DNA from 3 places in the Cellulomonas sp. PS-H5 genome. Region 1 is predicted to be linked to each of the others. Evidence: predicted binding sites of a transcription regulator. Region 1 holds the regulator's gene; each other region holds the start of a gene.

Evidence for each region. Region 1 encodes LexA, which represses DNA repair genes until DNA is damaged. Its sites were predicted from a motif close to TCGAACANNTGTTCGA; they were not measured.
Region 2: J5O08_RS05995 (HNH endonuclease signature motif containing protein) is a predicted target of LexA. The motif match lies at 4,384-4,399, and genes of this name have one in related genera.
Region 3: ruvA (Holliday junction branch migration protein RuvA) is a predicted target of LexA. The motif match lies at 4,005-4,020, and genes of this name have one in related genera.

The regions. Positions count from the first base shown of each region.
Region 1 is NZ_JAHVCI010000006.1:69,147-76,470, forward strand. It holds gene J5O08_RS04470 (LysR family transcriptional regulator) at 1-422, opposite strand, end outside; gene J5O08_RS04475 (aminotransferase class V-fold PLP-dependent enzyme) at 505-1,551, shown strand; gene lexA (transcriptional repressor LexA) at 1,585-2,328, opposite strand; gene J5O08_RS04485 (LysM peptidoglycan-binding domain-containing protein) at 2,584-2,979, shown strand; gene nrdR (transcriptional regulator NrdR) at 3,472-3,981, shown strand; gene J5O08_RS04495 (S9 family peptidase) at 4,128-6,152, shown strand; gene J5O08_RS04500 (AMP-binding protein) at 6,237-7,324, opposite strand, start outside.
Region 2 is NZ_JAHVCI010000009.1:62,293-69,616, reverse strand. It holds gene J5O08_RS06025 (histidine phosphatase family protein) at 1-464, opposite strand, end outside; gene J5O08_RS06020 (ABC transporter permease) at 526-1,260, opposite strand; gene J5O08_RS06015 (ABC transporter ATP-binding protein) at 1,257-2,234, opposite strand; gene J5O08_RS06010 (TetR/AcrR family transcriptional regulator) at 2,428-3,240, shown strand; gene J5O08_RS06005 (DUF6328 family protein) at 3,259-3,834, opposite strand; RNA gene ssrA (transfer-messenger RNA) at 4,051-4,417, shown strand; gene J5O08_RS05995 (HNH endonuclease signature motif containing protein) at 4,672-6,567, shown strand; gene J5O08_RS05990 (hypothetical protein) at 6,689-6,985, opposite strand; gene J5O08_RS05985 (MarR family winged helix-turn-helix transcriptional regulator) at 7,203-7,324, opposite strand, start outside.
Region 3 is NZ_JAHVCI010000040.1:21,784-29,107, reverse strand. It holds gene secD (protein translocase subunit SecD) at 1-1,607, opposite strand, end outside; gene yajC (preprotein translocase subunit YajC) at 1,709-2,131, opposite strand; gene ruvB (Holliday junction branch migration DNA helicase RuvB) at 2,264-3,319, opposite strand; gene ruvA (Holliday junction branch migration protein RuvA) at 3,312-3,932, opposite strand; gene ruvC (crossover junction endodeoxyribonuclease RuvC) at 4,132-4,704, opposite strand; gene J5O08_RS14655 (YebC/PmpR family DNA-binding transcriptional regulator) at 4,895-5,650, opposite strand; gene pdxT (pyridoxal 5'-phosphate synthase glutaminase subunit PdxT) at 5,736-6,353, opposite strand; gene J5O08_RS14645 (pyridoxal phosphate-dependent aminotransferase) at 6,363-7,324, opposite strand, start outside.

The DNA of each region.
Region 1 (7,324 bases):
AGCTCGGCCAGCGCCTCTGGCGGCTCCGCCTCCACGAGCGTGACCCCGACCCCCGGGTGGGCGGTGCGGAGCGCGGCGAGCGCGCCCGGGAGCAGGGTGGCCGCGGCCGACGGGAACGCGGCGACCCGGACCCGGCCGGCGCGCAGGCTGGCGACAGCCGCGACCTCCTCCAGGGTCGCGTCCAGCGCGGTCTGGACGGCCGACGCGTTGCGGGCGAGCACCTGACCGGCCTCGGTCAGCCGGACCCCGCGCCCGGCGCGCACCACGACCGGCGTGCCGACCAGCCGCTCGACGGCACGCAGCTGCTGGCTCGCCGCCGGCTGCGTCAGGCCGAGCTCCCGCGCGGCGGCGGTAACGCTGCCGGTGTCCTGGACGGCGCGGACGAGGCGCAGCGCGGCGGCGTCGAGGCTCCGGGAGACCATACGCCGAAGCATAAGTGCGCCGCATGGGTCGATGACGAACTGGTCGTTGCTCGCATGCGTGCCGATCGGTGAGCCTGGAGCCATGCGCACGCTCGACGATCTCCGATCCGACTTCGACCCGGTACGGGGGCACCTCGACGCGGCCACGGCGGGCGTCGCACCCCGCCGCACCGCCCGCGCGCTGCGCGAGGACGTGGACCGGTGGTCGTCGGGCGGCCTCGACGTGGCGCGGTACGAGCAGGCGGTGGTGACCGCGCGCGAGCGGTTCGCGGCGCTGGTGGACGTGCCCGCCGACCGGGTGGCGATCGGGTCGCAGGTCTCGGCGATGGCCGCGGTGGTCGCGGCGTCGCTCCCGGACGGCGCGCGCGTGCTGTGCGTCGACGGCGACTTCAGCTCGGTGGTGTTCCCCTTCCTCGCGCAGGGCCGGCTGCGGGTCGAGCACGTGCCCGCGGACCGGCTGGCCGAGGCCGTCGTGCCGGGTGTCGACCTGGTCGCCTACTCGCTGGTGCAGTCGGCGACCGGCGCGGTGCTCGACGACGACGCGGTGCTCGCGGCGGCCCGGTCGGCGGGCAGCCGGACGCTGTGCGACCTCACCCAGGCAGCGGGGTGGCGCCGCGTCGACGCGTCCCGGTACGACGTGAGCGTGACCGCGGCGTACAAGTGGCTGTGCGCCCCGCGCGGGACCGGCTTCCTCACCGTCCGGGCCGAGGCGCAGGACGCGCTGGTCCCCGTGCACGCGGGCTGGTACGCGGGCGACGACCCCTGGGCGTCCTGCTACGGGCCCGGGATGCGGCTGGCGGGGGACGCGCGGCGGTTCGACGTCTCGCCGGCGTGGCAGGCGTGGCTCGGTGCCGCCGAGTCGCTGGACGCCTTCGCGGGCACGGACCGGGACGCCGTCCAGGCGCACGCGGTCGGGCTCGCCGACGCCTTCCGCGCGGGCCTCGGGCTGGGGCCCGGTGGCAGCGCGATCGTGACGCTGCCCGACCCGGAGGGACGCCGGCGCGGCGCCCTGGTCGCCGCGGGCTGCCGGGTCGCCGGTCGCGCCGGGCGGGTGCGGCTGGCGTTCCACGTCTGGAACGACGCCGCAGACGTGCAGCGGGCGGTCACCGCGCTGCGCGGGGAGGTCTGACCGTCGGCCGGATGCCGCCCGGCCGGCGCGGCGTCAGAGGGAGCGCAGCACCGAGACGACGCGGCCGAGCACCTGGGCGTGGTCGCCGTCGATCGGCGAGTACGCGGGGTTCTGCGGCAGCAGCCACACGTGGCCGTCCGCGCGCTTGAGGGTCTTGACCGTCGCCTCGCCGTCGAGCATCGCGGCGACGATCTCGCCGTTCTCCGCGACGGGCTGCCGGCGGACCACGACCCAGTCGCCGTCGCAGATCGCGGCGTCGACCATCGAGTCCCCGACGACCTTGAGCAGGAACAGCTCGCCCGTGCCCACGAGCTGGCGGGGGAGCGGGAAGACGTCCTCGACGAGCTGCTCGGCGAGGATCGGGCCGCCGGCGGCGATGCGGCCGACCACCGGCACGTACGCCGCCTCGGGCGCGCCCTCGCGCGCGGCGGAGTCGGCGTCGCCGATCCCCGTGATGCCCGCGACACCGGGGAGCGGGGCGACGCCGCGCGAGTCGTCCGGCTGGACGACCTCGATCGCGCGCGGCCGGTTCGGGTCGCGGCGCAGGTAGCCCTTGCGCTCGAGCGCGGTGAGCTGGTGCTTGACGCTCGACGGGCTGGTGAGGCCGACGGCGTCGCCGATCTCCCGCATGCTCGGCGGGTAGCCGCGCGACTCGACCGACGCGCGCACCGTCTCGAGGACCAGCCGCTGGCGCGGCGTGAGGCCGTCGCCGTCCCCGAGCTCGGCCACGGCCGCCTCGCCGAGGCCCGCCGCGGTGCCCGTCCCGTCGCTCGCCATGTCCCGCTCCCGTCCCGTCCGCCCAGGTCAGCCGCCCGCAGGTGGGTCCGCGGCGGTCCGTCGGGCGGGCGTGTCAGTGCCTCGTGGTGCGCTGTACCCGACGTCACCGAGCGTAGGGGGACGGACGGACGGGATCAAACACCTGTTCGATCGTGTCTCGACATCGTCGGTGGGGTGTGGTTCCATCGTACAAGCGTTCGAACGAACAGGTGTTCGACTCGGGTCGCCCGGCGGCCCAGGAGGGAAGTGGTGGGGATGAGCGCGATCGCAGCACACCCGGGGATCGCCCGTCCGGCGCGCCGGCAGGCGCCCGCCCGACGCGACGGGGATGCGCGTCGGCCGGTCGCCGCAGGTGGCGAGGGCCGCCTCCACCTGACGCGGCGCGGTCGCGTCGTCGTCACCCTCCTGGGCCTGGCGGTCGTCCTCGGCGGCCTCGTGGGCGGCCGCGCGGTGGCCGAGGCCCCGGAGCGCGCCACCGAGGTGACGACGCACGCCGTGCAGTCGGGCGAGACGCTGTGGGCGATCGCCGCGAGCGTGGCGGGGCCGGGGGAGGACGTGCGGGACGTCGTCCTCGGCCTGCAGGAGCTCAACGGCCTGGCGGACGCCTCGCTCCAGGCCGGCCAGGTCCTGCTGCTCCCCGCCGGCTCCTGACGTCCCGTCGGTCGCCACCAGGCGGTGGTGAGCGGCGGTCCCGGATCGCAGCGCGACGGGGCTCCGAAGCCGCTGGTCAACCGGGGATCGAGGTCTCGAACGGATTACGGCACTCGGTGCTTGCGTAATTGGCCGGCGCGCCTCTACTGTGGTGCCACCTCGAACGGCTGGCTGGGGGGCTCGCCGCGAGGGACGCGTCGTCGTCCTGGCCCTCGGGCCGGACGCGGAGGCGTGCAGCAACCGTCCGGACGAGGCGAGTCGTCCGGACGAGACGGGACGGGGGCGTCCCCACGAGGGTGGCCGCAGCAGCGGCCACCCTCGTCGTCTTCCCGGGCACCGCTTCCCGGCGCGCTGAGCTGCGCGTTCACCCCTCCGCGGATCCGCCTTGCACCGCCCGCTCCCGGGGCCCTACCGTGTCTCGGTCGTCCGGGCGGGCGCGCGTCGCCGCGGTCGCCGGCCCGGCGCGTGCACCACATCCCGGAGGAGGCGTCCATGCACTGCCCGTTCTGCCGTCACGCCGACTCCCGCGTCGTCGACTCCCGCACGTCGGACGACGGCCTGTCGATCCGGCGCCGGCGCCAGTGCCCGCAGTGCAACCGACGGTTCACCACGATCGAGACCGCGAGCCTGTCCGTGGTGAAGCGGTCCGGCGCCACGGAGCCGTTCAGCCGGGAGAAGATCGTCAACGGCGTCCGGAAGGCCTGCCAGGGCCGCCCGGTCAGCGACGACGACCTCGCGGTGCTCGCCCAGCGCGTCGAGGAGAACCTGCGCGCGAGCGGGAGCGCCGAGCTCGACGCGTACGAGATCGGTCTCGCGATCCTCGGCCCGCTGCGCGACCTGGACGAGGTGGCCTACCTGCGGTTCGCCAGCGTCTACCAGGCGTTCAACAGCCTCGAGGACTTCGAGGCGGCGATCACCGTGCTGCGCGCGGAGAACGAGGCGGCCGACGCCGCCCGCGCCGCGTCGTCGCCCGCCCCCGCCGAGGACGCCCCGACCGCCTGAGGCGTCGCCCGGCGGCCCGGACCGGCCCCTGGTCCGTCCCGAGCCCGGGCACGGGCCCGTCCGGGCCCGTCCCGCACCGGCTCGCGCGGGCCCCGCGGCGGCAGCTCCGGCCCCGCGGGGGCCCCGAGCGTATTAACGTCGGCTGCGTGATCCCAGCTGACCTCGCGCTCCTGCACGCTCCCGGAACCCCCGCGGTCGCCCCTGACGGCTCCTTCGCCGTCGTCGCCCGCACCGCCCCGGACCTCGAGTCCGACGAGTACACCGGCCAGCTCTGGCGGGTGGCCACCGACGGCGCGACCCCGCCGCAGCGCCTGACCCGCGGCCACCGCGACACCGACCCCCAGGTGTCCCCGGACGGCCGCTGGGTCGCGTTCCTGCGCGCCGAGCCGAAGGGCCGCCCGCAGCTGTTCCTGGTCGAGGCCGCCGGCGGTGAGCCGGTCCGGCTCACCGACGCCCCGCTGGGCGTGCAGTCCGCCCGCTTCTCGCCCGACGGCTCGGCCCTCGCCTTCGTCGCCCGCGTGCCCGAGGAGGGCCGGTACGGCGACGGCGACTCCGGCGCGGAGCGTCCCCGGCACATCACCGAGCTGCCGTACCGCAACGACGGCGTCGGCTTCACGCGCGACAAGCGCCGCCAGCTGTTCGTGGTCGACGTGCCCGCTGACCCCGACGCACGCGCCGCGCAGCCGGGTGCGGACGACGAGCCCGCCGCCCGTCAGATCACGTCCGACGACACCGACGTCGAGCAGATCGCCTGGTTCCCCGGCGGCCGGTACGTCGTCGCGGTCGCGGCCCGGCACACCGGCAAGGACCAGGACCTGCGCTCGGACGCGGTCGTCGTGGACACCGCGCCGGACGCCGACGGCGCGCTCGTCCCGCTCACCGACGCGGACGCCGGCAGCACGCTCGCCGTCGCCGCCGTGCTGCCGTCGGCGGACGGTGCGGCCCTGTGGCTGCTCGCGCAGGACATGGGCACGTCGGGCCGGGAGTTCGTGGCGACCCAGACCGGGCTGTTCCGCCTCGCGCTGGCCGCCGGCGACGCCGCGCCGACCCCGGCGGGCGCCCCGGAGCGGCTGACCGACGCCGAGGCGGTCGACCTCGACCCCGGGACGTTCGCCGTCACCGTCGACGGCGTGCTCGCGGGCGTGCTGCACCGCGGCACGGTCGTCCTGCGCGAGCACCGCGCCGACGGCTCGACGCGTGACCTGCTCACCGGCCTCGTCGCCCACGGCGTCGCCGCGGCGACCGACGCACCGGTCGCCGTGGTCACCGCGGCCGGCCCGGTCACGTCCGGCGACCTGCACGCCGTCGACCTGGCGACGGGCGCGACCCGGGCGCTCACCGACTGGTCGGCACCGCTGCGCGCCACCGGCCGGGTCCGCGAGCCGCGCGAGGTCACCGCGACCGCGCCCGACGGCTACCCGGTGCACGGCTGGCTCGTCACCCCGGACCCGGAGCGGTTCGCCGGCCCGCACCCGACGATCCTCCTGATCCACGGCGGTCCCTACGCCCAGTACACGGTCGGCCTGTTCGACGAGGTGCAGACCCTCGCCGAGGCCGGCTACGCGGTCGTCTACGGCAACCCGCGCGGCGCGGCCGGGTACGGCTCGGCGCACGGCAAGGCGATCCAGCACGGCTTCGGCACGGTCGACACCGACGACGTGCTGGCCCTGCTCGACGCGGCCCTCGAGGACCCGGCGCTCGACGGCGAGCGGGTCGGCGTGATGGGCGGCTCCTACGGCGGCTACCTCACGGCGTGGCTGACCACCCGCACCGACCGGTTCGTCGGCGCGATCGTGGAACGAGGGTTCCTCGACCCGGTGAGCTTCGTCGGGTCGAGCGACATCGGCTGGTTCTTCGGCCTGGAGTACCTGGGCGACGGCGACGACGAGGAGTCCCGCGCGCAGGTGGCCGCGCAGTCGCCGATGGCGCACGTGTCCCGCGTGACCACGCCGACGCTCGTCATCCACTCGGAGCAGGACTGGCGGTGCCCGGTCGAGCAGGGGCAGCGCTGGTTCGTCGAGCTGAAGCGGCGCGGGGTGCCGGCCGAGCTGCTGCTGTTCCCGGGCGAGGGCCACGAGCTGACCCGGTCCGGCCGCCCGCAGCACCGGCTGGTGCGGTTCGAGCACGTGCTCGACTGGTGGGAGCGGACGCTCCCGGTCGCGCAGGGCTGACCGCCCGCGACGACGAGGAGCCCCGCACCGGTTCTCCGGTACGGGGCCCCTCGTCGTGCGGTCGCGTCGGGCGCGCGGCGGGCGTCAGACCGCGGACGACGCCAGCAGGTCGTCCCGGACCACCCGGCGCAGCACCTTGCCGATCTGCGACCGCGGCAGCTCGGTGAGGATGACGAGCTCACGCGGCACCGCGTACCGGGCCAGGCGCTCGCCGCACCACTCCCGCACCGCCGCGATGTCGACGTGCGCCCCGAGCTCGGTGACGATCGCGGCCACGACCTTCTCCCCGAGGTCGCCGCCGGGGAGGCCGACGACGGCCACGTCCCGGACGCCCGGCATGCCGCGGAGCTTGTCCTCGACCTGCGACGGGTACACCTTGAAGCCGCCGGTGACGATCATCTCCTTGATCCGGTCGACCAGGACGACGAAGCCGTCGTCGTCGAGCCGGACGACGTCCCCGGTGCGCAGCCAGCCGCCGGGCAGCAGCTGGTCGGCGGTCTCCTCGGGCCGGTTCCAGTAGCCGGAGAACACCTGCGGGCCGCGGATGAGCAGCTCGCCCTGCTCACCCGGGGCGACGTCGCGGGTCGGGTCCTCCTGGTCGACCACGCGGACGTCGGTGCTCGGGAACGGCAGGCCCAGCGCACCGGGCCGGCGGGCGGGGGACAGCGGGCTGCCGAGCGCGACGGGGGAGGTCTCGGTCATGCCGTAGCCCTCGATGACGAGGCCGCCGGTCAGCCGCTCCCACCGGGCGGCGGTCTCGGGCGACAGCGACATCGCCCCGGAGATCGCGTACCGGAAGGACGACAGGTCGGCCTTCTTCGCCTCGGCGGCCGCGGCGAGCCGGTCGAGCATCGGCGGCACGGCCGGCAGGAAGGTGCCGGGGCGGCGCCGCTGCGCGGCGAGCACGGTCGCCGGGTCGAACTTCGGGAACGCCACCAGCGTCGCGCCGACGCGGGTGGCGTAGGTGAGGCAGAGCGTCAGGCCGAACGCGTGGAAGAACGGCAGCACGCCGTAGATCGTCTCGGTGCCCGGCTCGGCCTGGGTCCACGCGTGCCCCTGCACCGCGTTCGCGACCAGGTTCCGGTGCGTGAGCACCGCGGCCTTGGGCGTGCCGGTGGTGCCGCCGGTGTACTGCAGCAGGGCCACGTCGTCGGCCGTCGGCCCGGGAGTCC
Region 2 (7,324 bases), on a different contig from region 1:
AGGTACGCGGTGGTGCGCTCCGCGCCGGGCAGGCCCGGGTAGGTGCCGGTGAGGATGCCGCCGAACAGCTCGACCGGGTCGCCGAGCGCCAGCAGCTCGGCCTCCGGGCGGGCCTCGAGGTCGCCGAAGTGCATCTCCCGGAGGCCGGGGTCGGTGGTGAGCCCCACGCCGGGGTGCGCGGTGAGCAGCTCCCGCGCCGTCGCGACGGTGCGGCCCGCCGGGCTCGCGTACGCCGCGGCGAAGGTCCGGTCCGCGAGCACCCGCGCGGTGGCGCGGACGCCGGCCAGGCCGTCCGCCGTCAGCGGGGAGTCCGACCAGCCCTGCAGCAGGCGGGCGGTGTTGAACTCCGTGCGGCCGTGCCGCACCAGGTAGAGCGTCGTGGTGCCGTCGGGGACCGCCCCGTCGTCGAGGCTGGTCGTCGGGCCGTGCTCCGCCGCGTCGGCGGACGTCGCGAGGAAGGGCATGCCCGCGATCCTAGGCACGGCCCCGACGCCCGTGATTGGGTCGCCGGGGCCGCGCGGGCGCCTACGCCCGCCGGCGCAGCGCCCAGGTCGCGCCCGCCACCGACGCCGCGCACCAGGCCAGCAGCACGACGAGCGAGCGCCCGGGCATCGTGAACGTGTCGCTCGCGAGCCCGGACCGGACGAGCTGGGCCATCGGCTCGAAGGGGAACCACTCGTGCGCCGTCTGCAGCCACGCGGGCATCCGGTCGGCCGGGTAGCTGACCGGGGTGAACAGCAGGATCACGAACACCAGCACCTGGGTCATCAGCATCGCCAGGGTCGGCTTGAGCAGCGACGCCATCCCGTAGCCCACCGCCGCGGCCGTGAGCGACACCAGCAGCGTCGCGGGGACCAGCCACGGCGCGGGCGACAGGTGGACGTCGAACCGGAGCACGCCGGTGACGATGCCGAGCACCATGCCGGGCAGCGCGATCAGCGTCCAGACCAGCAGGTCGCTCACCAGGAACGAGCCGCGCGGCACCGGCAGCGTGCGCATCCAGTCGAGGCTGCCCTCCGTCCGGGACTGGGACAGCATCTGCGGCGTCATCACCAGGCCGACCATCACGAGCGTGATCGTCGGGGCGCCGGTCGCCAGGTAGAGGGCCTGGTCCGGGGGCGGGTCGCCGATCACGAGCCCGAAGCCCAGGATCGTCGCGACCGCCAGGAACACCTGGACCACGACGAGCAGCGGCAGCATCGTCGCCTGCCGCCGGAACTGCCACTGGGTGAGCAGGAGGGTCTGCTGGACGGTGGTCACGCCGCCACCTCCGCACCCGCGGCCCGGCCCGCGTGCTGCTCGTGGCCGACGAGGTCGACGTACACGTCCTCGAGCGACGCCGGCGTCAGCGCGTACCGCTCGAGCCGGTGCGCCGCGACCTCGTCCTGCGCCCAGCGCACGACCTCCGCGGCGTCGGCGGCGCGGACCGTGCCGACCTCCCGGCCGCGCGCGCCCGCCACCTCCCGCACCGCCGGGTGCCACCGCCAGCCGGCGTCGACGGCGCCGGGGGAGAGGTCGGCCTCCACGGTGAGCGTGCCCTGCAGGTGCGCCGTGAGCCCCGCGGGGGTGTCGTCGGCCAGCACCCGGCCTCGGTCGAGGACGACGAGCCGGTCGACGACGCGCTCGGCCTCCCGGACGTTGTGCGTCACGAGCAGCACCGCGCGGCCCTCGTCGGCGAGCGAGCGGATCCGGCCCCAGAGCAGCCGTCGGCGCACGGGGTCGACGTCGTTGGTGGGCTCGTCCAGGACGACGAGCCGGCCCGGGGTGACGACGGTCATCGCGAACGCGGTGAGCCGGGCGATGCCTCCCGAGACCTTCTCCGCGGGGGTGTCGGCCCAGGGGCGCAGGTCGAGCGCGTCGAGCAGCTCGTCGGTCCGCTCGCGCACCGCCGCGCGGTCGGCGCCGCGGATGCGCCCCACCAGCTCGATCGCCCGGCGCGGCGTGAGGCCCGTGATCGGGACGTTGGCCTGCGCCTGGATGCAGGTGCGGCGCCGCGCCTCGGCGGGCTGCGCCACCGCGTCGACGCCGTCCAGGTGGATCGTCCCCTCGTCGGGGCGGACGAGCCCGACGACCTGGTTCACCAGGGTCGTCTTGCCGGCCCCGTTGTGGCCGAGGAGCCCGACGACCTGCCCCGCCGCAACGTCCAGGTCGATCCCGTCGTTCGCCTGCACGCCGCCGCGCCCGCGGTACCGCTTCCGCAGCCCGCGGACGGTCAGCACACCCGCTGCACCCATCTCCGCACTCCTTCGCTCGTCGCCTCGGCGGCTCTGATACCGACCGGTACGTGATGAACGTAGCAGGATGTGGCTCCGGGATACCAGTAGGTATCTCGTTGGTTTGAGCCGTGTTGCACCAGGTCAGACTCTTGGCTGGCCATCGGTCCGATCCTGGATACCGGTCGGTACGCGACGCGGTTAGGATGACGGCATGGCGCGCATGCACGACGACCAGGCCCCCGACGGGAACGCAGCGGACGACTCGATCGGGGCCGCGACCCGCGCCCTCGCCGACGCCACCGCGGCGCTGACCCGGCTCATCGGCAAGCAGGTGCAGTCCGTCGTCCCCGAGGTCTCCGACGCCGTCGCCGCGAGCCTGCGCGAGGCGTCGCGCGGGCTGGCCGACGCCTCCGAGAGCGTCGGGCGACGGGGTGGGAGCGGCCGGGCCGAGGAGCGGCGCGCCGAGCGCGCGGGCCGCACGCGCACCGAGCTGCTGGACGCCGCGGCCCGCGCCTTCGCCCGGCAGGGCTACGAGGGGGCGTCCCTCGGTGACATCGCCGCCGACGCCGGGTACACCAAGGGCGCCGTGTACGCGCACTTCGGGTCGAAGCACGAGCTGTTCCTCGAGGTCGCCCGTCGGCAGATCGCCGCCGCCCCGGCCCAGCCCGGCCTGCCCGGGATGGGGGAGGAGGGCCTGGAGGAGAAGCTGTCGGCGGCGCTGCTCGGCATGGTGGACGAGACCGAGCTCCTGCTCGCGCTCGAGATCCTGTCCTTCGCCGTCCGGCACCCCGAGGCGCGCGCCGAGATCGGGGCGTTCTACGAGGAGGGCTTCGCGGAGCTCGCCGACCAGGTCGGGCGCGCGCGGCACCCCGCCGACCCCGAACCTGCGGAGGACGACTGGGACACCGCGCTCGCGGTGGTCAGCGTCTCGAACATCGCCCTGCTGCTCGGCGCGGTCACCGGCTCGCCGCACGCCTCGCCGGAGGCGGGGGCGCGGGTGATCGCGCGGCTGCTGCGCGGCTGACGATCCCGCGCGAGGGCCTCACTCGTCCTCGCGCCCCGCCCGGCGCGAGAGGCGCAGCGGCAACGCCAGCCAGACCACCGCCAGCCCGACGAGCGCGGCGCTCCCCGCGACCCAGCCCGCCGACCGGCCGACCACGACGTCGAACAGCAGCAGGGCCGACCCCGCGAGCACCAGCGCGAGCGTCGCCAGACCCGCCTGCGCCATCCGGTCGCCGGACTCCACCAGCTCTCGCTTGAGGTGCCGCCGGAACAGGATCCGGTGCAGCGACACCGGCGCGACGATGAACCCCGTCGCCGTCACCGCGAGCACGACCAGCACCAGGTAGACGGTCTTCTGGTAGTCGTCGAGGTCGAGGAACCGCTGCTGGAACGGGACCGTCAGCAGGAAGCCGGTCAGGATCTGCACGCCCGTCTGGGCGACGCGCAGCTCCTGGAGCAGCTCGTTCCAGTTCCGGTCCATCCGCTCGGTGGCTGTCTCACGCCGGCCGTCGCGGGGGTCGGCGTCCCGGTCCTCGGGTCGGGTGCTGCCCGGACGGGTATGGCTCGCGGGGGGCGTGCCGTCGGGGCGGGTGCTCTCGGGGTCGTGCTGCGGCATGGTCGGTCCTCCGCGCGGTGCGCGCCGCCCGGGTCCTCGGCGGCATCTGCGCAGATGGTGCCGCGCCCGGTCGCACGGCGCAGGTCGAGCAGGCGCGCGGCGGGAATCACGGTGCGGGCCGCGGCGTTGCACCCGTATGCTGGACCCGCTGCGGCCGGCGGCCGGGAGCCCGCGAGGGCGACCGGACGAGGGGCGCGGCGATTGACAACTCCACATGGGGGTGATCGGTTTCGACGGTGATCGTCGAGCCAGGAGAAGCGGGCCGAGGACACACGGTTATCTCGCTAACGATCCGTGTAAACCCATAGGTGCCGATAACAAGCGCACCGACTTCGCCCTCGCCGCCTGAGCGAGCCTCGAAGTCCGTCAGCCTGAGCTAGCTTCCGACTCAGTTCCTGGCGTCATCTAGGGAGCCACTGCTCGTAGCCTTCGTCACGGGGGCTGCGGGGACTTTCACGTGACTGAGCCTGTCCACCACTTGTCTGCGTGATGGTGGGGGCCGAGAAAAGCGCAGCAGACTGCGCCCGGAGAAGTCCTGGTTCCACGTCATCGGACGCGGGTTCGATTCCCGCCACCTCCACTCGAGTGCCGAGAGGCCCGTCCCCGTCCGGGGGCGGGCCTCTCGTGCGTCGTCAGTCATGGGCCGTGCCGGCGGCCGCTCGGCCTGCCGGGGCGGCGGAGCCCGCCCGCGGGACCCGCCGTGCGGGACCCCGCGCGCGGGACCCGCCGCGCGGCTGCGGGGCGCCGAGTCGTCCACAGGTGCCGTGGTCGTGCTCCGTCCCCAGGGCGGGGGTCGGGCGCCGGGGTCGTGTCGGTGGTGGTCGGTAGTGTCGTTCCATGGCATCTGACCTGCAGGAACACTCCGACGGCGACCCGGTCGCGGTCCCGGTGCTGCCGGTCTACGGGCCTGACGGGACCTGTTTGACGGACTTCGGCCCGGACCCCGTCGTGGCGGCGGGTGGGGTGCCGCGCACGGGTGAGCAGCGGCAGGTCGAGGCGATCGCGGCGTGCCCGCCGGGGCCCGAGCTGGACGCCTGGCTGCGAGGGCTGGACCTGCAGGTGCTGTCCTCGAAGATCCTGGTCGAGGTGATCGCCGCGCAGGACCGGGTCGAGAGTCATCAGCACGCCCGCAAGCTGGCCATGGTGGCCGAGCTCGCCTCCCGGGACGAGATGAGTCCGCAGTGGTCCCCTCTGGCCGGTGCGCCCCCGACGCAGGCCTGCGTGGCGGGCGACGAGCTCCAGATGCGCCTCGGGTGGCCGCGGGTGACGGCGACCAAGACCGTGCACCGGGCGCTGGTGCTCGACGGGATGCTCGGTGCGACCCGGCAGGCGTTGGAGGTCGGGCACCTCGACCCCGCCAAGGCCCAGGTGCTGACGGCCGAGCTGGCGGACCTGCCGTTCCAGGTCGCGCACGCCGTGGAGGACGCGGTGCTGCCCGAGGCCGACCAGTGCTCCGTCGCCGAGCTGCGGCAGCGGGTGGCGCGGGAGATCCGGTTGGTCGACCCCGAGGGCGCAGCCGCCCGCCGCGAACGCGCCCGCTGCACCAGGAAGGTCTCCCACCCCCGGCCGCAGCCGGACGGCATGGCCTCCATGTGGCTGGTCCTGGACGCGGCGGACGCGCTGCGCGTCGACGGGGTCCTGACCCACGCTGCGAAGACCGCCAAGGCGCTGGGTGACGACCGGACCCTGGACCAGCTGCGCGCGGATGGTCTGCGCGACCTGGTGGTCGGGGACGTCCCCGCGTCGGATGGTCCGGCGTTCGAGGTCCACCTGTCCCCGGGCCTGCCGGTGCCGCCGGAGCCGCGACGGTCGTGGAACGGGGCGACCATGACCGACCGGGACGGGGTGGTGCTCACGCGCCCGGTCGAGCCGATCCCGATCGCCACGCTCACCCCGCTCGACGACACCGCCGCGCGTCCCGGGCCCGGGGCGAACGACACCGGTTCGCAGGCCGCGACGGTCGCGACCGCGCCTTCGCCGGAGGCGACGACCTCGACCAAGACCCGGACCGCGACCGGGTCCGTGACGACCGGGACCACGGTCGGCACCGACGCCACCGTGCCCGGCGCACCCATCGGAGCCACCGCGCCGGGCGCACCGGCCCGCGCGACCGAGCCCGTTCTCGCGTCCAACCCCGGGGCGACCGCACCCGCGCCCGATCGTCGCGGCTGCACCCGCTGCTCCGGCCGTCCGGGCGCCGAGGTCCGCATCACCATCCCCGCCTCCACCCTGCTCGGCCTGGACGACCAGCCCGCCCACCTCGACGGCCACGGCCCCATCGACGCCGTCCAGGCCCGAGCACTCGCGATCGGCGCGGTCTGGCGGCGAATCGTCACGGATCCCCTCTCGGACCGCGTCTTGGACGTCGGTCGCGAGCGATATCGACCACCCGCCGCCCTGGCGGACCTGATCCGCACCCGCGACAAGACGTGCGCCGCACCCGGCTGCAGGGTCCCGGCCTGCGCCTGCCAGCTCGACCACACCCAGGAGTTCCACTCCCGACCGGGCGGGGACCCCGACGCGCCCCTGGGCGGCACCGACGCGGACAACCTCGGACCGGTCTGCCACCGGCACCACCGCCTCAAGACCGACGGCGGCTTCCGGCTCCGGCAGATCGAACCCGGCCTGTTCGAGTGGATCACGCCCACCGGACACCGGTACCTCACCCGGCCGGGCACGGGGCAGACCCACGACGCCACGGCCGACCCGCACGACGCAGCGCCCCCGTTCTGAGGCGCGCCCCGGAGCGGCGCGTGCCCCGCGTCGCCTCGTGCAGGGCACGTGCCGCGCGTCGCGTGCACGGCGCTGCGTCGCGTACTCGAGCCTCGCTCAGGACGTCGCCGCCGCCGCGCGGTCAGGGGTACCGCTCGAGTCCGGGCAGGTGCGCCCAGGTGGTCATGGCGATCTGGCCCTGGGTCACGTCGACGCCCGTGCCCGTCGGGCAGGTGACGGTCGTGACCTGCTGGGCCCCGAGCACCGTGAACGCCCGGGTGGTCACGAGTCGCCAGCCGCCGTCGTCGTCGCGGCCGAGCGCCCGGGCGACGGCGTACGTGGGGCCGCCCTCGCCGAGCCCCTCGCCGAGCCCGAGGACGTTCCGCGCGGGGCCCGCCACGAGGTCGGCGCCGGCGAGGTGCTGGTCGACGAGGGCCATCGAGGCCGCCGGGTCCGCCGGCCCGGTGGGCTGCGGCGACGGTCCCTGGACCTCGGTCGACGGGGAGGTGGTGCCCGCACCCCCCGATGCGACCGTTCGCCGCTGCGAGCAGCACAACCAGCGCGTGGACCTGCGTGCTCACCCCTCGACGCCTCAGTGCGTCACCGTAGCGGCGCGGCCACGGGTCGCGGGCGGGTTCGGACGGGAGGATGCGCGATCAGTCGTCACCGGCGAGCAACGCGTCCCTGCTCGCCACGAGCGCGTCCCGCAGCGCCATCCGCTCCGCGGCGCCGAGCCTGCCGAGCATCCGTGCCGTCACCTCCGCCACCCGCGACTCCG
Region 3 (7,324 bases), on a different contig from region 1:
CGGCCCGTCACCACGCGGCCGCGGCCGACGTAGCGGGTCGACTCCGGCGCGCCGAGCCGGCGCGGGTCGAGGCCGGACAGCGGGTGGCCGCTGCCGAAGAACCGGGTCTTCGCGATCAGCTTCATCACCGGGTGGGTGAAGGTGAACACGATGAGCAGGTCGAGCAGGGTCGTCAGGCCGAGGGTGAACGCGAAGCCGCGCACCGAGCCGACCGCGAGGAAGTAGAGGACCACGGCGGCCAGGAAGTTCACCGCGTCGGACGCCAGGATCGTGCGGCGCGCGCGCTCCCACGCGCGGTCCACGGCGGCGACCAGGGTCCGGCCCTCGCGCAGCTCGTCGCGGATGCGCTCGAAGTAGACGATGAACGAGTCCGCGGTGATGCCGATGGCGACGATCAGACCGGCGACGCCGGGCAGCGACAGCCGGTACCCCTGGGTCCAGGACAGCAGCGTGATCACGCCGTACGTGAGCACCGCCGCGATGACCAGCGACGCGACCGTCACCAGGCCGAGCGCGCGGTACTGGAACAGCGAGTAGATGACGACCAGGATCAGGCCGATGAGGCCGGCGATCAGGCCCTTCTCCAGCTGCTCGGAGCCGAGCGTCGCGGAGATCTGCTCCTCGCTCTGCACCTCGAAGCTCAGCGGCAGCGCACCGAACTTGAGCTGGTTGGCGAGGGCCGTCGCGGAGTCCCGCGTGAACGAGCCGGAGATCTCCGCCTTGCCGTCCGAGATGATGACGCCCGGGTCGAGCGACGGGGCCGAGATGACCAGCCCGTCGAGCACGATCGCGAACTGGTTCTGCGGCGAGGACAGGCCCTGCAGCCGCTCGGTGACGTCCGCGAACTGGCGGGTGCCGGTGCGGTCGAACTCCAGGTTCACGGCCCAGTTGTTGGTGACCGCGCCGGACTGGCTGACCTGCAGGCCGGAGCTGGCGTTCGCGATGTGCGAGCCCTCGACCTCGACGGGGCCGAGGACGTACTTCACGGTGCCGTCCGGGTCGCAGGTGACCATCGCCGCGTCGGCCGCGACCTGCTTGCCACCCGTGAGGTTGGCCGGGTCGGTGCAGTCGAGGGCGTCGTACTCCGCCTGCACGGCGGGGGTGATGTAGTACTCGGCGTCGCTCGCGGAGTCCGGGGCCGCCTTCGTCGGCTGGTCCGAGGGCTCCGTGGCGCCGTCCGTGGGGCTGGCCGACGGGGTCGCCGTGGGCGTCGCCGCGCCGTAGGTCAGGACCGGCCGGAACTCCATCTGCGCGGAGGTGCGGACGAGGTCCAGCGTCTCCTCGCTCGGGCGGCCCGGCAGGGCCACGACGATGTTGGACCCGCCCTGCGAGCTGATCTCCGCCTCGGCCACGCCGGACGAGTCGACGCGCTGCCGGATGACCTCGATCGCCTGGGCGATGGTCTCCGAGGTGACGCGGGACTCGTCCTGGGCGACCGGCGCCAGGATGAGCTGGGTGCCGCCCTCGAGGTCGAGGGCGAGCTTGGGCGTCCAGGTCGCGTCCGACAGCTTGGTGCCGGCGAAGATCGCGCCGAACACGGCGACCGTGATCACGGCGAGCGTGAGCAGGATGCGCGCCGGGTGGCGGCGGCGTGTGGGTGGGGCCAACGGACCGTCTTCTCTCGTGCGCGCACCGCCCGCGGACGGCGGGCGGTGCGGATGAAGGGCGTCCCTCCCCCGCCTGCGGCGGAGGTGGGACGCCCGGTCGACTACTGCTGGGGCTTCTTGGTGCTGTCGGGGCCCTCGTCGTCACGCGGCGGCTGCAGCGAGGAGAGGTCGTCCGGGACGTCGATCCGGCCCGGCGGGATGGCGCCAGGCTCGTCGCGCCACTCGGCGTCGTCGCCGTCGACCTCGTCGGTCTCGTCCTCGTCGGCCACCGGCGGCTCGACGAGGCGCGCGATCGCGGCCTTGATCCACACGGACTGCTGGCCGGGCGTCGACTCGAGGGTGACCTCGTCGCCGTCGACCTCGACGACCGTGCCGTACATGCCGGAGCCGGTCATCACCCGCTGGCCGGGCTGCAGGTTGTCGCGGAAGCTGAGCTGCTCCCGCTGCGCCTTGCGCTGGCGGCTGGACAGCAGCCACATCGCCCCGAGGCCGATGACGAGGATGATGAGGAAGGTCGGGTCCACGAAGAAACAGCTCCTGACTGCGTACGACGTCGGCCGCAGTCTAGGCGCCACGGCTCCGGGCTCCTAACGACCGCGGGCGCGCGCCGGTTCCCTGTGCGGGACCTGTTCGTGCCGCCGCGGCGCGCGGGGGTCTCAGCCGAACAGCGTATCCGCCGGGGTCGGGGCGGACAGCCCCAGGTGCGCCCACGCCTCGGGCGTCGCGACGCGACCGCGCGGGGTCCGGCCGATCAGCCCCTCGCGCACGAGGAACGGCTCCGCCACGGTCTCGACGGTCTCGGGCTCCTCGCCCACCGCCACGGCCAGCGTGGTGAGCCCGACCGGGCCGCCGCCGAACCGGGTGCACAGCGCCGTCAGCACCGACCGGTCGAGCCGGTCGAGCCCGCGCCGGTCCACCTCGTACACCTCGAGCGCCGCGCGCGCCGCGTCGAGCGAGAGCGTGCCGTCACCCCGGACCTGCGCCCAGTCGCGCACCCGGCGCAGCAGCCGGTTCGCGATGCGCGGGGTGCCGCGGGACCGGGAGGCGATCTCGGCGGCCGCCTCGTGCGCCAGCGGCACGCCCAGCAGCCCCGCCGACCGGACCAGCACCCGCTCCAGCTCGTCGTCGGCGTAGAAGTCGAGGTGCCCCGTGAACCCGAACCGGTCGCGCAGCGGCGCCGGGAGCAGGCCGGCACGCGTGGTGGCGCCGACGACGGTGAACGGCGGCAGCGCCAGCGGGATCGCGCTCGCGCCCGCCCCCTTGCCCACGACGACGTCGACCCGGAAGTCCTCCATCGCGACGTACAGCAGCTCCTCGGCGGGCCGCGCGAGGCGGTGGATCTCGTCGATGAACAGCACCTCGTTCTCCTCCAGGGAGGAGAGGATCGCGGCGAGGTCGCCGGCGTGCTGGATCGCGGGGCCGCTGGTGACGCGCAGCGAGGTGCCGAGCTCGGCGGCGATGATCATGGCCAGCGTCGTCTTGCCGAGCCCGGGCGGGCCGGACAGCAGCACGTGGTCGGGAGCCCGGCCGCGGCCGAGGGCGGCCTGCAGCACGAGCGACAGCTGCTCGCGCACGACCTTCTGGCCCACGAACTCGTCGAGGTGCCGCGGGCGTAGCGCCGCCTCGGCGGCACGCTCCAGGTCGTCGGCGCCGGGGCGCACGACCGAGTCCGCCGGGTCGACGTCCACGCCGAGGTCGACCTCGTCAGCCACGGCCGCCGCCCAGGGTGCGCAGCGCCGCGCGCAGCACGCCCGCCACCTCGGCCTCGCCCACGGGCTCGTCGCTGCCGTCGAGCACGGCGGCGACCGCGTCGGCGGCGGCCTTCTGGTTCCAGCCCAGGCCCACGAGCGCGTCGACCACCTGGTCGCGGCGGTCGGCCGGCCCGGCCGGGGCCGTCCCGCCGCCGGCGAGCGCGACCGGGGCCGGGGCGCCGAGCCGGTCGGCGAGCTCCAGCACGATCCGCTGCGCGCCCTTCTGCCCGATGCCCGGCACCCGCTTGAGCGCGGCCAGGTCCTCGGTGGCGACCGCGCGGCGCAGCCCGTCCGGGGTGTGCACCGCGAGCATCGCCAGCGCGAGCCGCGGGCCCACGCCGCTGACCTGCTGCAGCACCTCGAAGACCTCGCGCTCGTCGTCGTCGGCGAAGCCGAACAGGGTCAGCGACTCCTCGCGCACCACCAGCGAGGTGTGCAGCGTGGCGGTCGCCCCGACCCGCAGGCCCGCGAGCGTCGCCGGGGTCGCCTGCACGAGCATGCCGACGCCGCCGACCTCCACGACGGCGGCGTCCAGCCGCACGGCCTGCACGGTCCCGTGCACCGAGGCGATCACTCCGGCTCCTCCCAGTCGCGGCGGGCGCGGGACCGGCGTGGCCGGGCGCCCGCCGTGCAGTCTGCCACGCGTGCGAACAGGTGTACGAACGACACGCGGCCGGCGCGGTCCGCGCGGCCGGGTGGAGACGGGTGGAGCGTTCTGCCCGGCACGCGCGGCGCGTCCCGGCAGATCGCTCCACCCGAGGTGCGGGTCGGGGTCAGCGGGACGGGACCCGGCGGGCCGCCTGCTCGGCCTGGGCCCACGCGCGCTGCGCCGCGGTCATCGACCCCGGGGCCCGCTGCGGGGCGCCGACCGCGCCGGCCGGGCGCCACAGGTGGCAGATCGCCAGGGCGAGCGCGTCGGCGGCGTCGGCGGGCCGCGGCAGCTCGTCGAGAGACAGCAGCCGCTGCACCATCGCCTGCACCTGCGGCTTCTCGGCCCGGCCGCTGCCGGTGACAGCGGCCTTCACCTCGGACGGCGTGTGCATCGCGACCGGGATCTTCCGGCGCGCCGCGGCGAGCATCGCGATGCCGGCGACCTGGGCGGTGCCCATCACGGTGCTGACGTTGTGCTGCGCGAACACCCGCTCGACCGCCAGCGCGTCGGGGGCGTGCTCCTCGAGCCACTCGTCGATGGTCGCGGCGATGACGAGCAGCCGCTGGTCGATGTCGGCGGCCGGCGCGCTCTGCGCGACCCCGACGGCCACCATCCGCACCTTCCGGCCCGGCAGCCCGTCGACCACGCCCAGCCCGCAGCGGGTGAGTCCGGGGTCCACACCGAGTACGCGCACGGCCCCATCCTCGCAGCCCTGTTCAGTGGAAGGTTGTGACGGACACGCCGTGGGCGTGTCCGTCACAACCTTCCACTGTCGAGGTGCCCGGCATGGGGTAGGGGGGCAGGCCTGACGGACCGGGGCCGGCCGGACGCGACGACGCCCCGCACCCGGGGGTCCGGGGCGGGGCGTCGCGCGTGCGCGGGACTCAGTCCTCCTCGAGCTCCGCCATGACCTCGTCGGAGGCGTCGAAGTTCGCGTAGACGTTCTGCACGTCGTCCGAGTCCTCGAGCGCGTCGATCAGCCGCAGGATCTTGCGGGCGCCCTCGGCGTCCACCTCGATCTGCGTGGCCGGGTAGAACACGACGTCGGCCGAGTCGTACTCGATGCCGGCCTCCTGCAGCGCCGTGCGCACCTTGACGAGGTCCGTGGCCTCGGAGAGCACCTCGAAGGCCTCGCCCGCGTCGTTGACCTCCTCGGCGCCCGCGTCGAGCACGGTCAGCATGACGTCGTCCTCGGTGGTGCCCTCCTTGGGGACCATGACGACGCCCTTGCGCGAGAACAGGTACGCCACCGAGCCCGGGTCGGCCATCTGGCCGCCGCTGCGGGTGAACGCGACGCGCACGTCGGCCGCCGCGCGGTTCCGGTTGTCGGTGAGGCACTCGACCAGGAACGCGACGCCGCCGGGGCCGTAGCCCTCGTAGAGGATCGTCTGGTAGTCCGCGCCGCCGGCCTCGGCACCCGAGCCGCGCTTGACGGCACGCTCGATGTTGTCGTTGGGGACCGAGGTCTTCTTGGCCTTCTGGATGGCGTCGAACAGCGTCGGGTTGCCCGCGGGGTCACCACCGCCGGTGCGCGCGGCGACCTCGATGTTCTTGATGAGCTTCGCGAAGAGCTTGCCGCGCTTCGCGTCGATCACGGCCTTCTTGTGCTTGGTGGTGGCCCACTTGGAGTGACCCGACATCGCTTCCCTCTCGTTTCCCGCGCCGCCCCGGCGCTGCCCGGGCCGGCGGTGCGGCGCGCTCCGGCAGCGGAGCGCGCCCCCGCTCTCACAGGGCGTCGCGGACGATCTCGACGAACAGCCGGTGCACCCGCGTGTCCCCCGTCACCTCCGGGTGGAAGGACGTGGCGAGCAACGAGCCCTGGCGCACCGCGACGATCCTACCGGCGGCGGGCCCCGACTCCACGCGGGCGAGCGCGGTCGCGGCCGGGCCGACCTCGTCGACCCAGGGCGCGCGGATGAACACGGCGTGCACCGGGTCCGCCGCGCTGTCCGGGACGCCGTCGATGGTCAGGTCGGTCTCGAACGAGTCGACCTGGCGCCCGAACGCGTTGCGGCGCACGGTGACGTCGAGCCCGCCCAGGGTGCGCTGCCCGTCGATGCCGCCGACGATCCGGTCGGCGAGCAGGATCATCCCGGCGCACGACCCGTAGGCGGGCATGCCTGCCTCGAGCCGCTTCCGCACGGGCACGTCGAGGTCGAACGCGCGCAGCAGCTTGTCGATCGTCGTCGACTCGCCGCCGGGCAGCACCAGGCCGTCGACGGCGTCGAGCTCGGACTCGCGGCGCACCGGGACGGCCTCGGCCCCGGTCGCGCGCAGCGCGGCGAGGTGCTCGCGGACGTCGCCCTGCAGGGCCAGGACACCGATGGTGGGGGTGGCGGTCACCCGCACATCCTACGAATCGGCGACGCCGGCCAGCGCACCGCCGCCGACGGCCGCGACCGGACCCGCGCCCGACCAGTCCGCCACCGCGTCGGCCAGCCGCGACAGGCCCTCGAGGAGCGCGCCGCGCTCGGCGGCCAGCGACACCCGCACCATGCCCTCGCCGCCCGGCCCGAACGCCGACCCCGGGGACACCGAGACGTGCCGGTCGGCGAGCAGCCGCAGCGCGAACGCCTCGGAGTCCCGCATCGCGGCCGACACGTCGACCATGAGGTAGAACGCGCCCTGCGGCCGCACGGACGGGATGGCGCGCGCGTCCAGCAGCGCGACCGCGGCGTCGCGCCGCTCCCGGTACGAGTCGACCGCAGCGGTCACGTCGTCCTGCGGGCCGGTCAGCGCGGCGAGCGCGGCCCGCTGGCTGACCGAGGACGGGCAGGCGACGGTCGCCTCGGCGACCTGGCCGAGCAGGTCGATCACGCCCGGGTCGCGGGACACGACGTAGCCGAGCCGCCAGCCGGTCATCGCGTACGTCTTGGAGAAGCTGAAGAACGTGAGCACCCGGCCGTCGGTGTCGAAGGCGGCGGGGCTGGCGTGCGGGCGGTCGAAGGTGATCGCCTCGTAGCACTCGTCCGAGAACACCCACAGGTCCCGCTCGCGGGCCAGCTCGACGACGCCGGCCAGCAGCTCCGGCGGGTACATCGCGCCGGTGGGGTTGTTCGGCGAGCAGACGACGATCACCCGCGTGGCGGGCGTGATCGCCGCGGCGATGTCCTCGAGGGTCGGCACGAAGCCGTTCGCGGCGTGCGCCGGGTAGGTCGCGACGTCGACCCCGGCGGCCACGGCGGCCATCCGCCAGTTCGGGAACTCGGGGTCGGGCAGCAGCACCTGGTCCCCCGGGCCGGCGAGCGCGTTGATCGCCATGGCCAGCCCGTGCATCGCGCCGTGCGTCACGACCACGTCCGAGGCGGTGACGT